One region of the Mesorhizobium sp. M0590 genome, then DNA from elsewhere that is predicted to be linked to it. Evidence: predicted binding sites of a transcription regulator. Region 1 holds the regulator's gene; the other holds the start of a gene.
What was found. Region 1 encodes HrcA, which represses chaperone genes, less so after heat shock. Its sites were predicted from a motif close to GTTAGCACTCNCNNNNNGNGAGTGCTAAC; they were not measured.
Positions count from the first base shown of each region.

Region 2: a site for HrcA is predicted at 3,107-3,135, ahead of groES (co-chaperone GroES). Genes of this name have one in related genera too.

Region 1 covers NZ_JAMYQN010000002.1:602,737-608,231, reverse strand. The annotation lists gene rph (ribonuclease PH) at 1-412, opposite strand, end outside; gene hrcA (heat-inducible transcriptional repressor HrcA) at 559-1,671, shown strand; gene NKI52_RS06675 (hypothetical protein) at 1,708-1,905, shown strand; gene NKI52_RS06670 (PQQ-dependent sugar dehydrogenase) at 2,005-3,360, shown strand; gene NKI52_RS06665 (LysE family translocator) at 3,448-4,065, shown strand; gene cysK (cysteine synthase A) at 4,232-5,212, shown strand; gene NKI52_RS06655 (glutathione S-transferase family protein) at 5,388-5,495, shown strand, end outside.
Region 2 covers NZ_JAMYQN010000023.1:71,916-77,410, reverse strand. The annotation lists gene bioZ (3-oxopimeloyl-[acyl-carrier-protein] synthase BioZ) at 1-407, shown strand, start outside; partial or broken gene NKI52_RS28000 (aspartate 1-decarboxylase) at 468-776, shown strand; partial or broken gene NKI52_RS32795 (NrtR DNA-binding winged helix domain-containing protein) at 806-1,011, shown strand; partial or broken gene NKI52_RS27995 (S46 family peptidase) at 1,740-2,429, opposite strand; gene NKI52_RS27990 (S46 family peptidase) at 2,434-2,577, opposite strand; gene groES (co-chaperone GroES) at 3,188-3,484, shown strand; gene groL (chaperonin GroEL) at 3,550-5,205, shown strand.

The DNA.
Region 1 (5,495 bases):
AGAGCGCCACCCAGCCGCCGGTGATCGAAGCGGTGCGCGTGCCGCCGTCGGCCTGGATCACGTCGCAGTCGACGGTGATCTGCTGCTCGCCGAGCGCCTGCAGATCGACCACGGCGCGCAGGGAGCGGCCGATCAGCCGCTGGATTTCCAGCGTGCGGCCGCCTTGTTTGCCGGCCGAAGCCTCGCGGCGCATGCGCTCGCCGGTCGAACGCGGCAGCATGCCGTATTCCGCCGTCACCCAGCCCTTGCCGGAGTTGCGCATCCAGCCCGGCACCTTTTCCTCCAGGCTGGCCGTACACAGCACATGCGTGTCGCCGAACTTCACCAGGCACGAGCCTTCCGCATGCTTGGAGACGCCGCGCTCGAAGGAGATGGGGCGCATTTCGTCGAATTGGCGTTTGGAAGGGCGCATTCAGGCTTCTTTCTTTCTTCGGAATCTTGGCCGGGGAATCTTGGCCGGCTTGTAGCCGCACGGGGCGTGAGGCGCAAAGGAAAATGGACCGGTTGCGCCGACACCGCGGAAGTCTATATCTTCGGGGCGGAGGTTTTTGGCTCGAAATGACAAAGGCAGTCGATCCCGGTTTGCAGTCGCACGTGCTCCCGTCGCACGCGCTGCAATCGCCCGCGCTTCAATCGCTCGACATGCGTTCGCGCGACATCTTCCGGCGCATCGTCGATTCCTATTTGAGGGATGGCGAGCCGGTCGGTTCGCGCAGCCTGTCGCGCATCCTGCCGTCGTCGCTGTCGCCGGCCACCATCCGCAACGTGATGAGCGACCTTGAGCATCTCGGCCTGATCTATGCGCCGCACATTTCGGCTGGCCGGCTGCCGACCCAGGCAGGCCTGCGCTTCTTCGTCGATGCTTTCATGGAACTTGGTGACCTCTCCGACGAGGAGCGCCGTACCATCGAGGCCCAGGTGCGCGCCTCCGGCTCGGGCGCGACGCTGGAGCATATGCTGACCGAGGCCAGCCAGATGCTGTCCGGCATGTCGCGCGGCGCCGGCCTCGTGCTCGCCGCCAAGAATGAGGTGGCGCTTAAGCACATCGAATTCATCCAGCTCGAGCCGACCAAGGCGCTGGCCGTGCTGGTCTCGCAGAACGGCGACGTCGAAAATCGCGTCATCGATCTGCCCGCCGGCATCACCATCTCGCAATTGCACGAAGCCTCCAACTTCCTCAACGCCCATATCCGCGGCCGCACCCTGGCCGAGGCGCGGGTCGAGATCGCCCGCATCAAGGAAGAGACCAGGGCAGCCCTCGACACGCTGTCGCAGGATCTGGTCGAGAAGGGCCTGGCGGTCTGGGCAGGCGCTGAAAGCGGCGTGCCTGGGCGGCTTATCGTGCGCGGCCGCGCCAATCTCCTGGAAAACGTCACTGCCCAGGCCGACATAGAATTGCTGCGGCATCTGTTTGAGGATCTGGAGACGCAGGATGGGCTGATCCAGCTTCTCGACCTCGCCGAGGCAGGCCCAGGCGTGCGCATATTCATCGGTTCGGAAAACAAGCTGTTTTCGCTGTCTGGCTCCTCGCTGGTGGTGGCACCCTATCGCGACAAGGACGCGCGCGTCGTCGGTGCGCTCGGCGTCATCGGGCCGACGCGGCTGAATTATGCGCGCATAGTACCGATGGTCGACTATACCGCGCAGCTGATTTCGCGCATGCTGAGCTAGGAGCCGCCGCGGGCCTGCCGCAAGGAGGAGAAAAGAATGGCGCTGGAATCGTTCAAGGCCCAGATCAGTCTGCTGCTCGAAGAAATGATCAACCAGCCAGAGGATCAGCACGAGGTGCAAGAGCAGTTGCGCGAGAAGCTGCAAGAGATGCGGGCGATGGGTCTGCCGCTGCCGGCCGATCTGGTCGCGCTGGAAAAGCGCCTCGACGACGACTTTTACGCCTCTGGCAACTGAACGGGTTCGGCTTCAAATCCTCGTGTGCTGGACGGCCGCTTGGAACGATCAATACCTGATGCCGTTTGCCCTGTTCGAGGCGAATCCCGGAGGACGTTGATGATCCGATCTGGCGGCTTTGCGGCTGTTGCCGCTGCCCTCCTTGTTGCGACACCGGCAGCCGCCCAGCAGGCGGACCAGAATGTGCTCAAAGGCGAAGCCGCGTTTGGCGATTGGCACGCCGACAGGCCTGGCGTCCGACGCCTGATTGGGCCGCGAGACATGCCGGCAGCCGACCCCGCCCAATCCGCTTCGAACGGCGCCGGCGTGGCGGAACGGCCCGAACGCGCCAAGCCAGAATTGCCGTCGGGCTTTTCGGCTGAAATGATCGCATCCGGCATCGTCAATCCACGTGTCGTGCGCGTCGCTCCGAATGGCGACCTGTTTGTTGCCAACAGCCATGCCGACCAAATACGCGTCTATCGTCTCGCCGAGGGCAGCGCCAAGCCCATCGAGAAAGCGATCTTCGCCAAGGGGCTCAATTATCCCTACGGCATCGCCTTCTATCCGCCAGGAGACAAACCGCAATGGGTTTATGTCGCGAACAGCGACAGCATCGTCCGCTTCCCCTATCGCGATGGCGACCTGAAGACATCCGGCAAACCAGAAACCATTGTCGCCCAAATCCCGTCGGGTGGTCACACGACCCGCGACATCGCCTTCTCGCAGGACGGCAAAACGCTTTATTTGTCGGTTGGCTCCGCCTCGAACGTCGCCGAGGATATAGGTAAGGAGCCGGATAGCGGCCTCGACGCCTGGGCCAAATCAAAGCCGCTCGGGGCGGCCTGGGGCTCCGAGGACGGCCGTGCCGATGTGCTCGCCTTTGACCCGGATGGGAAAAATCCCCGAACTGTCGCCACCGGCCTGCGCAACTGTACGGGCATGACCGTGCAGCCCGCCACCGGCGCATTGTGGTGCGTCGTCAATGAGCGCGACGAACTCGGCGACAATGTGCCGTTCGAATTTGCAACAGCGGTCAAGGACGGCGGATTCTATGGTTGGCCTTGGTACTACATCGGCAATAACGAGGATCCGCGCCATCAGGGCGAGCGGCCAGACCTCGCCGGCAAGGCCACTGTCCCCGATGTATTGATGCAGGCGCATTCGGCGCCGATGAATATAGCCTTCTACGACGGCAAGAACTTCCCGGCGGATTATCAGGGTGACGCCTTCGTCGCCATGCATGGTTCGTGGAACCGTGGCGCCAGGACCGGCTACAAGGTGGTGAGGCTCAAATTCAGGGATGGCAAGCCGACAGGCGAATATGAGGACTTCATGACCGGCTTCGTCATCTCGAACGACGCCGTCTGGGGCCGACCGGTCGGTGTCGCGATGGCCAAGGACGGCTCGCTGATCGTCACCGAGGACGGCAACGGCACCATCTGGCGCATTACCTACGAAGACGGCCGCTCCTGAACGGCGGTGTCGCCTGCTGCGCTGGCGCAATCGAATTCGGCCCGAGGGAATTCACCCAACTTCAACATTGTGCGACAAGCGCCAATCATGACACTCACCGGGTTCCTCGCCTATAGCGCCGCCCTCGGCATCGCCGCGGCCATCCCCGGCCCCGGCGTCACCGCGCTCGTTGCGCGTGCGCTGGGTTCCGGCTTCCGCTCGTCGCTGGCCATGTCGTTCGGGCTGATGCTCGGCGACCTGACCTATCTCACTGCCGTGGTGCTCGGCCTGGCTTTCGTCGCGCAAACTTTCGGCATGGTCTTCCTGGCCATCAAATGGCTGGGCGTCGCCTACCTCGCCTTTCTTGGCTGGCGTTTCTGGACGAGCGGCATCACGCCGGAGACGGTGGAGGCGAAGAAAGGCAAGGGCGGCTTGGCATCCAGCTTTGTAGCCGGCCTCGCCGTCACGCTCGGCAATCCGAAGACGATGATCTTCTATCTTGCCATCACCCCGACCATCGTCGATCTGAAGACGATCACGCTGGCCGATTACGGCATCCTCGTCGCGCTCACCATCGTCGTCCTGCTCGTCGTGCTGGTGCCCTATCTGGCGCTGGCGGCCAAGGCGCGCTGGTTCCTGAAGTCGCCGCGGGCGCTGAGGGCACTCAACCGCACCGCCGCGGGCTTCATGGTCGGTGCGGCGGCGGCAATTGCCGCCCGCCAATAGATCTCCTTCGCCAATCCGCCCAAGGATTGCCACGCCTTGCAAGGGCGGGGGTACTCAGCACGAACTTCACTCGGATATTTTTCGATCGACAGCCTATCTTGCGCGGCGGATGGCTCTATCCTAGGCCCCGCCCGACTCTTGCCGCTTGACCTCTGGGAGGAAATCAATGAACAAGCCCGCCACCCCCGCACACGTGCCCGGCCGCGGCCGCATCTACAATTCGATCACCGAGACGATCGGCGACACGCCGCTGGTGCGGCTTGATAAATTCGCCAGGGAGAAGGGCGTCGTCGCCAATCTGCTGGCCAAGCTCGAATTCTTCAACCCGATCGCCTCGGTCAAGGACCGCATCGGCGTGTCGATGATCGAGGCATTGGAGGCTTCGGGCAGGATTACGCCCGGCAAGACCACCCTGATCGAGCCGACCTCGGGCAATACCGGCATCGCGCTCGCCTTTGCCGCCGCTGCCAAGGGCTACAAGCTGATCCTGACCATGCCGGAAACCATGTCCGTCGAACGCCGCAAGATGCTGGCTCTGCTCGGTGCCGAACTGGTGCTGACCGAAGGGCCGAAAGGCATGAAGGGCGCCATCGCCAAGGCGGACGAGCTGGCGGCAACGCTGCCCGACGCTGTCATTCCGCAGCAATTCGAAAACCCGGCCAATCCGGAAATCCATCGCCGCACCACGGCCGAGGAAATCTGGAACGACACCCATGGCGAAGTCGATATCTTCGTTGCCGGCATCGGGACCGGCGGCACCATCACCGGCGTCGGCCAGGTGCTGAAGAAGCGTAAGCCCTCGGTGCATGTCGTCGCCGTCGAACCGGAAGCCTCGCCGGTGCTGTCGGGCGGCCAGCCAGGCCCGCACAAGATCCAGGGCATTGGCGCCGGCTTCGCGCCAAAAATCCTCGACACGACGATCTATGACGAAATCGTCAAGGTCTCGAACGAGGATTCGGTTGCCAATGCACGGCTCGTCGCTCGGCTCGAAGGTGTGCCGGTCGGCATCTCGTCGGGTGCCGCCCTGCAAGCGGCGATCGTCGTCGGCTCGCGGGCCGAGAACAAGGGCAAGAACCTCGTCGTCGTCATCCCCTCTTTCGCCGAGCGCTATCTCTCGACGATCCTGTTCGAGGGATTGGGCGCTTAGACACGAGCGTTTTTGACCGGTCAGTAGCGATCCTTCGCGATGCCCTCCGACATCAAATACTCTGTATCACGCGTCGGCGTGGACCGCTGAAAAACCACCTGTGGCGGGCGTCGTTCGCTTGAGCGGCGGGTCCCTTCCGTATCAAATCGTCGCTGCCCGGCAGGTGGAGGACTTCATGTACAAGCTCTATACGCGTGCCAATACCGGCGGCTTTGTCATCGAGGCGGCGCTCGCTTTGGCGGGCGTGCCTTTCGACCAGATCGACGTTCCGAAGGGCCGACCC
Region 2 (5,495 bases), on a different contig from region 1:
AGATTCCCGCAGGAGGAAGCAACATCCCGTTCCACGGTGACCTCGACCTCGCGCAAACCCGAATGACGATGACCGACGGCCGCGAAGTGTTCGCAAAGGCCGTCGAGATGATGACCGCTTGCTCGATAAGCGCGCTAGCCGCTGCCGGAGTGCGACCAAAGGATGTCGACCGGTTCGTGCCGCATCAGGCCAATGCTCGCATTTTCGATGCTGTCGGGAGTAACCTCGGCATAGCGGATCAAGCAATTGTCAAGACGATTGCCGAATACGGCAACTCTTCGGCCGCGACGATCCCGCTCTCACTGTCGCTCGCCAATCAAGCGGAGCCGTTTCGGCCGGGCAAGAAAATACTCCTGGCGGCGGCAGGTGCGGGACTCAGCGGCGGGGCGCTCGTCGTCGGGATTTAGCCCAGCGAAGCTGCTCAACATCAGGACTGACTTTGTGAGATGAATAGGACAACGGGACCAATGCGAAAAATAGTCGCCGGCAAGCTGCACGGCATCCACGTCACCGAAGCAAACCTCAACTACCACGGTTCGATAACGCTCGACCCTGACCACTGCGAAGAAGCCGGGATCCTGCCAATGGATTCGTGGAGACATGGAGCAAGACTTCCGGCGCGCGAATCTCGACCTATGTCATCCTCGGCGAGCGCGGCTCTCGATGCTGCATCCTCAACGGCGCGGCCGCCCGGACCTGCCAGCCCACTCCATCCATCTGGACGAAGCGCGCATTCCTCTCTGAAGCCGCGGATCGTTACGTTCGTCATCAACAATGTCGTTGGCTTCTCGCCGATGGCAATGCGCTGACGCGCACGGCGTTGACGACTACATCGGCAGAGGCGCTTCAGCAGAACTTTCGCCGTTTGATGGAGCAGCAGGAACTGGTGGAGGAGACCGGCGAAGTGCTTTTGACACCGGCGGTCGGCCGGCGAAGCTTTATCGCTTCCGCCACCATGTCCTCGACGAAACGGCGGTCGCCCGGACAAAATTGCCGCTGGCGCGGGCTTGACATCCTTTATACTCAACGTAGAAATATACCCTTATAATCAATTCGATTATAACGAGAAATTCATTCGCACCGTCCGAACCCACGGTCTCGCTCGGGAAGCCCGTATGAGTGGATCGAAGTGATCTTGGAAATGAAACGCCCGAGGACGGGCTTTCAACCTTTGTCGTGAAGGAGGTGCCGCGCGAGTGGGCCAATGCCTTGCGGCAACGGTGAAGGATGTATACCGCCAGTAAACGCATGCGTCAAAGTCGCTATCGAATGTACACTTAGTCTAAATGTGCGATACGTTCGATTTGTGCAAGTAACACTTGGAGAAGTGTCGCATAAAAGAAACGTTTAATTATATAAAGCAGGCAAGCTAAACTTTAAACTTGCACAAATGAGTGTAGGGCGCCCTGTTCCATGGCGCCTTTTTTAAGGATTATCATTAGACTCTCTCCCGGGGGAACTGTGGGTGAAGAAACAACGCATCGTCCTGCTGGCAGCTGTTTTGGCGTCTGCCTTTGGCTTTTTTTTGCTGATCCTGATCCTGCAGATGGTCAGTTTTTTGGTTGACTAGGCACGCGCAAGCGGGATGTATCGCGCAGAGACACGCGGAAGTTTTTTTCGCCAGCGAAACCCCGACGACCTGATGGGGAGTCGCGCCAGCAGGGTGGGAGCCACGTCCAGTGCCACCGACCATGCGAGATGCCGATTGTTGGCGCGTCTGTCAGTTCGCGCGGCCATATTCATTCTGGTGCCGATCTGTTGCCTTTTCTGCTTTTCCCATGCGTTTTAGGCCGAGCCAATTTGTGAAGCGGGCGGTCAATGGATCTGCGCCTCGCGATTGCCTGCTGTTGCCTTTTGATCTGGGCGGCATAATCCGAGAGCGAACGCTGCAACCGCGATTCGAATTGCGCGAAGTTGAACCGGACTTCATCCGCCGTCAGGAACTGGTGGGTTGCGCTGGGAAAGCCGGCGACCATCACAAGGTCGCCTTCCTTGACGCCTGCACAGGCTATGGGTAGCCAACTCTCCGGCCGGTAAGGCACATTGTCGCGCGCATATGGCCGGGAGGAACCATCAGGAGCGACATAGGCGCGATAAAAGCCGAAGTCGCCTCTGTGGCGCGGCCACATCCAATTGTCCGTTTCGCCGCCGAAGTTACCGATGCCGAGCGCGGGCGCATAGACAAGGCGCACGTCCTCGATTTCGAGCTTCTGCTGGAGATAGTAGGAGGCGCCGCCATAATAGGCCCCTACGTCGCAGCGGCGATTGGGCTATCCTTCACATGCGGCGATCAGGGCCTTGCGGTTCGTGGCGAGCCGCTCATAGCGGGCAAACCCATTCAGCTTGTCCGAGACGCCCTTGAGCATTTCGGCGGTCACATCCCGCATGTCCTCGATCACATGGATTCGGCTGCCTGGCGCCGCGGGCAATTCTTCACCCAGGGCTCTTCGCCAGAAAGCCGTCTGTGAGATAGTCCTGGCCCTCCTTGCTGCGGTATTGGATGGATTCGAACACGCAGTGATGATTGGTTGCGACCAGCCCTTGTGGACTGACGAACGAGGCGGAGCATCCGCCCAGTGATACGATCGCGTTGAGCGGGTCAGCGTCCAGACGGCCGCATGGCCGCGCCCACTTCCGCAGTCTGGCCCGGCATCCACATACCTTCGTCCGCCGACGTAGCCGTGACCGTCCAGAGCAAGGCGATGGCAGTTGCTTTGGCCAAACATTTCAAATTCGAGTTCATGCTGACTGTCGCTCTCATCTTGCCTCCTGTTCTCCGCAGATTGGATTGGTGACTATCGGGATGGCCGGAGTCCTGGCGCCCGCGCGGCGGCCAACACCGTAAACACCGAGTGGACCCGTTAACCGCAAGAGTCCTGATGGCGCTCACCTCTCATATTTGTCGCGCGCAACGTTTGCGGATCATCCGCTGCACCAATCGTGCCAAATGAATAAAGCCTTCAGTTACAAATGGTGAGCCGCCCCGTCCATGTCCGATCTCCGACGTCTTTCACGTAAAGGGCTCGGTGCTTCCACGCTCGTTTGCTCTTCGCCCGTCCCTCTTCCGTCTTGACTAGCAGGAGCCTACGGCCTATCTCACTGCCGCGTTAGCACTCGCTTCTGGTGAGTGCTAACCACGCTCCGGCAACGGAGAACCGTTCAACATCCGCACCAGGGAAATCCAAAAATGGCAAAGTCGAATTTCCGGCCGCTGCATGACCGCGTGGTCGTTCGCCGCGTCGAGTCCGAAGCGAAGACCGCCGGCGGGATCATCATCCCCGATACGGCTAAGGAAAAGCCGCAGGAAGGCGAGATCATCGCCATCGGTTCCGGCGCCCGTGACGAGGTCGGCAAGCTCGTCCCGCTGGACGTCAAGGCCGGCGACCGCATCCTGTTCGGCAAGTGGTCGGGCACCGAAGTCAAGCTCAATGGCGAAGACCTTCTGATCATGAAGGAAGCGGACATCATGGGCGTCATCGGCTGACACGCCGCCGCCTTTCATCCGCACCATCCAATCTGAATTTCGGGCGAAATGCCCAGGAGTAAAAAATGGCTGCCAAAGACGTAAAATTCTCCCGCGACGCTCGTGAGCGCATGCTGCGCGGCGTCAACATCCTCGCCGACGCGGTGAAGGTCACGCTCGGCCCCAAGGGCCGCAACGTCGTCATCGACAAGTCGTTCGGCGCACCGCGCATCACCAAGGACGGCGTCACCGTCGCCAAGGAAATCGAGCTTGAGGACAAGTTCGAGAACATGGGCGCGCAGATGGTCCGCGAAGTTGCTTCGAAGACCAACGACATCGCCGGCGACGGCACCACGACCGCGACCGTTCTGGCACAGTCGATCGTCCAGGAAGGCCACAAGTCGGTTGCCGCCGGCATGAACCCGATGGACCTCAAGCGCGGCATCGACCTCGCCGTCGCCGACGTCGTCGCGACGCTGATCAAGAACGCCAAGAAGATCAAGACCTCGGAAGAGGTTGCCCAGGTCGGCACCATCGCCGGCAATGGCGACGTGTCGGTCGGCTCGATGATCGCGGAAGCGATGCAGAAGGTCGGCAATGAGGGCGTCATCACCGTCGAGGAAGCAAAGACCGCCGAGACCGAGCTTGAAGTCGTTGAAGGCATGCAGTTCGACCGCGGCTATCTCTCGCCCTACTTCGTCACCAACGCCGAAAAGATGGTTGCGGATCTGGAAGACGCCTACATTCTTCTCCACGAGAAGAAGCTCTCCAACCTGCAGGCCATGCTGCCGATCCTCGAGGCTGTCGTGCAGACCTCGAAGCCGCTGGTCATCATTTCGGAAGACGTCGAGGGCGAGGCCCTGGCCACGCTCGTCGTCAACAAGCTGCGCGGCGGCCTGAAGATCGCCGCCGTCAAGGCGCCTGGCTTCGGTGATCGCCGCAAGGCCATGCTGGAAGACATCGCCATCCTCACCGGTGGCCAGGTCATTTCCGAAGACCTCGGCATCAAGCTCGAGAATGTCGGCCTTAACATGCTCGGCCGCGCCAAGAAGGTGTCGATCTCCAAGGAGAACACCACCATCGTCGACGGCGCCGGCAAGAAGGAAGAAATCCAGGGCCGCGTCGCCCAGATCAAGCAGCAGATCGAGGAGACCACCTCGGACTACGACAAGGAGAAGCTGCAGGAACGTCTCGCCAAGCTGGCGGGCGGCGTTGCCGTCATCCGCGTCGGCGGTGCGACCGAAGTGGAAGTCAAGGAAAAGAAGGACCGCGTCGATGACGCCCTCAACGCGACCCGTGCCGCCGTCGAAGAAGGCATCGTTCCCGGCGGCGGCGTCGCCCTGCTGCGCGCTTCGCTGGCCATCACCGTCACCGGCGCTAACTCCGACCAGACCGCGGGCATCGCAATCGTGCGTCGCGCGCTGCAGGCTCCGGCCCGCCAGATCGCGGCCAACGCCGGTGCGGAAGCATCGATCGTTGCCGGCAAGATCCTTGAGAACAAGGGCGCGACCTTCGGCTTCAACGCCCAGACCGGCGAATATGGCGACATGATCGCCATGGGTATCGTCGATCCGGTCAAGGTTGTGCGCACGGCCCTGCAGGACGCGGCCTCGGTCGCCGGCCTGCTGGTCACCACCGAAGCTATGATCGCCGAGGCTCCGAAGAAGGAGTCGGCTGGCGGCGGCATGCCGGCTGGTATGCCCGGCGGTGGCATGGGCGGCATGGGCGGTATGGATTTCTAATCCAGCCCCCTATCAACCTACAGCGGAAAGGGCGGCAGCAATGCCGCCCTTTTTTGTGTGCCGAGCATGATCGACAGCTTGGAGGTGCAAGTCCTCTACCCAGCTGATGGCGGCGAAGCGCAACGGCGTCGTCGTGAGACGGGTCTGGCCGTGTCCTTTCGTTCAGCCGCTGATCGAAACTCACGATGATCGTGCTGCCTTCCGCCGTGCCGTGGATCTTTACAGGGCTGCGAGAAGGCCTTGCCAACGGCTGGCAGACCCTGGTTGCGGTAGAACTCATCGCATCGTTC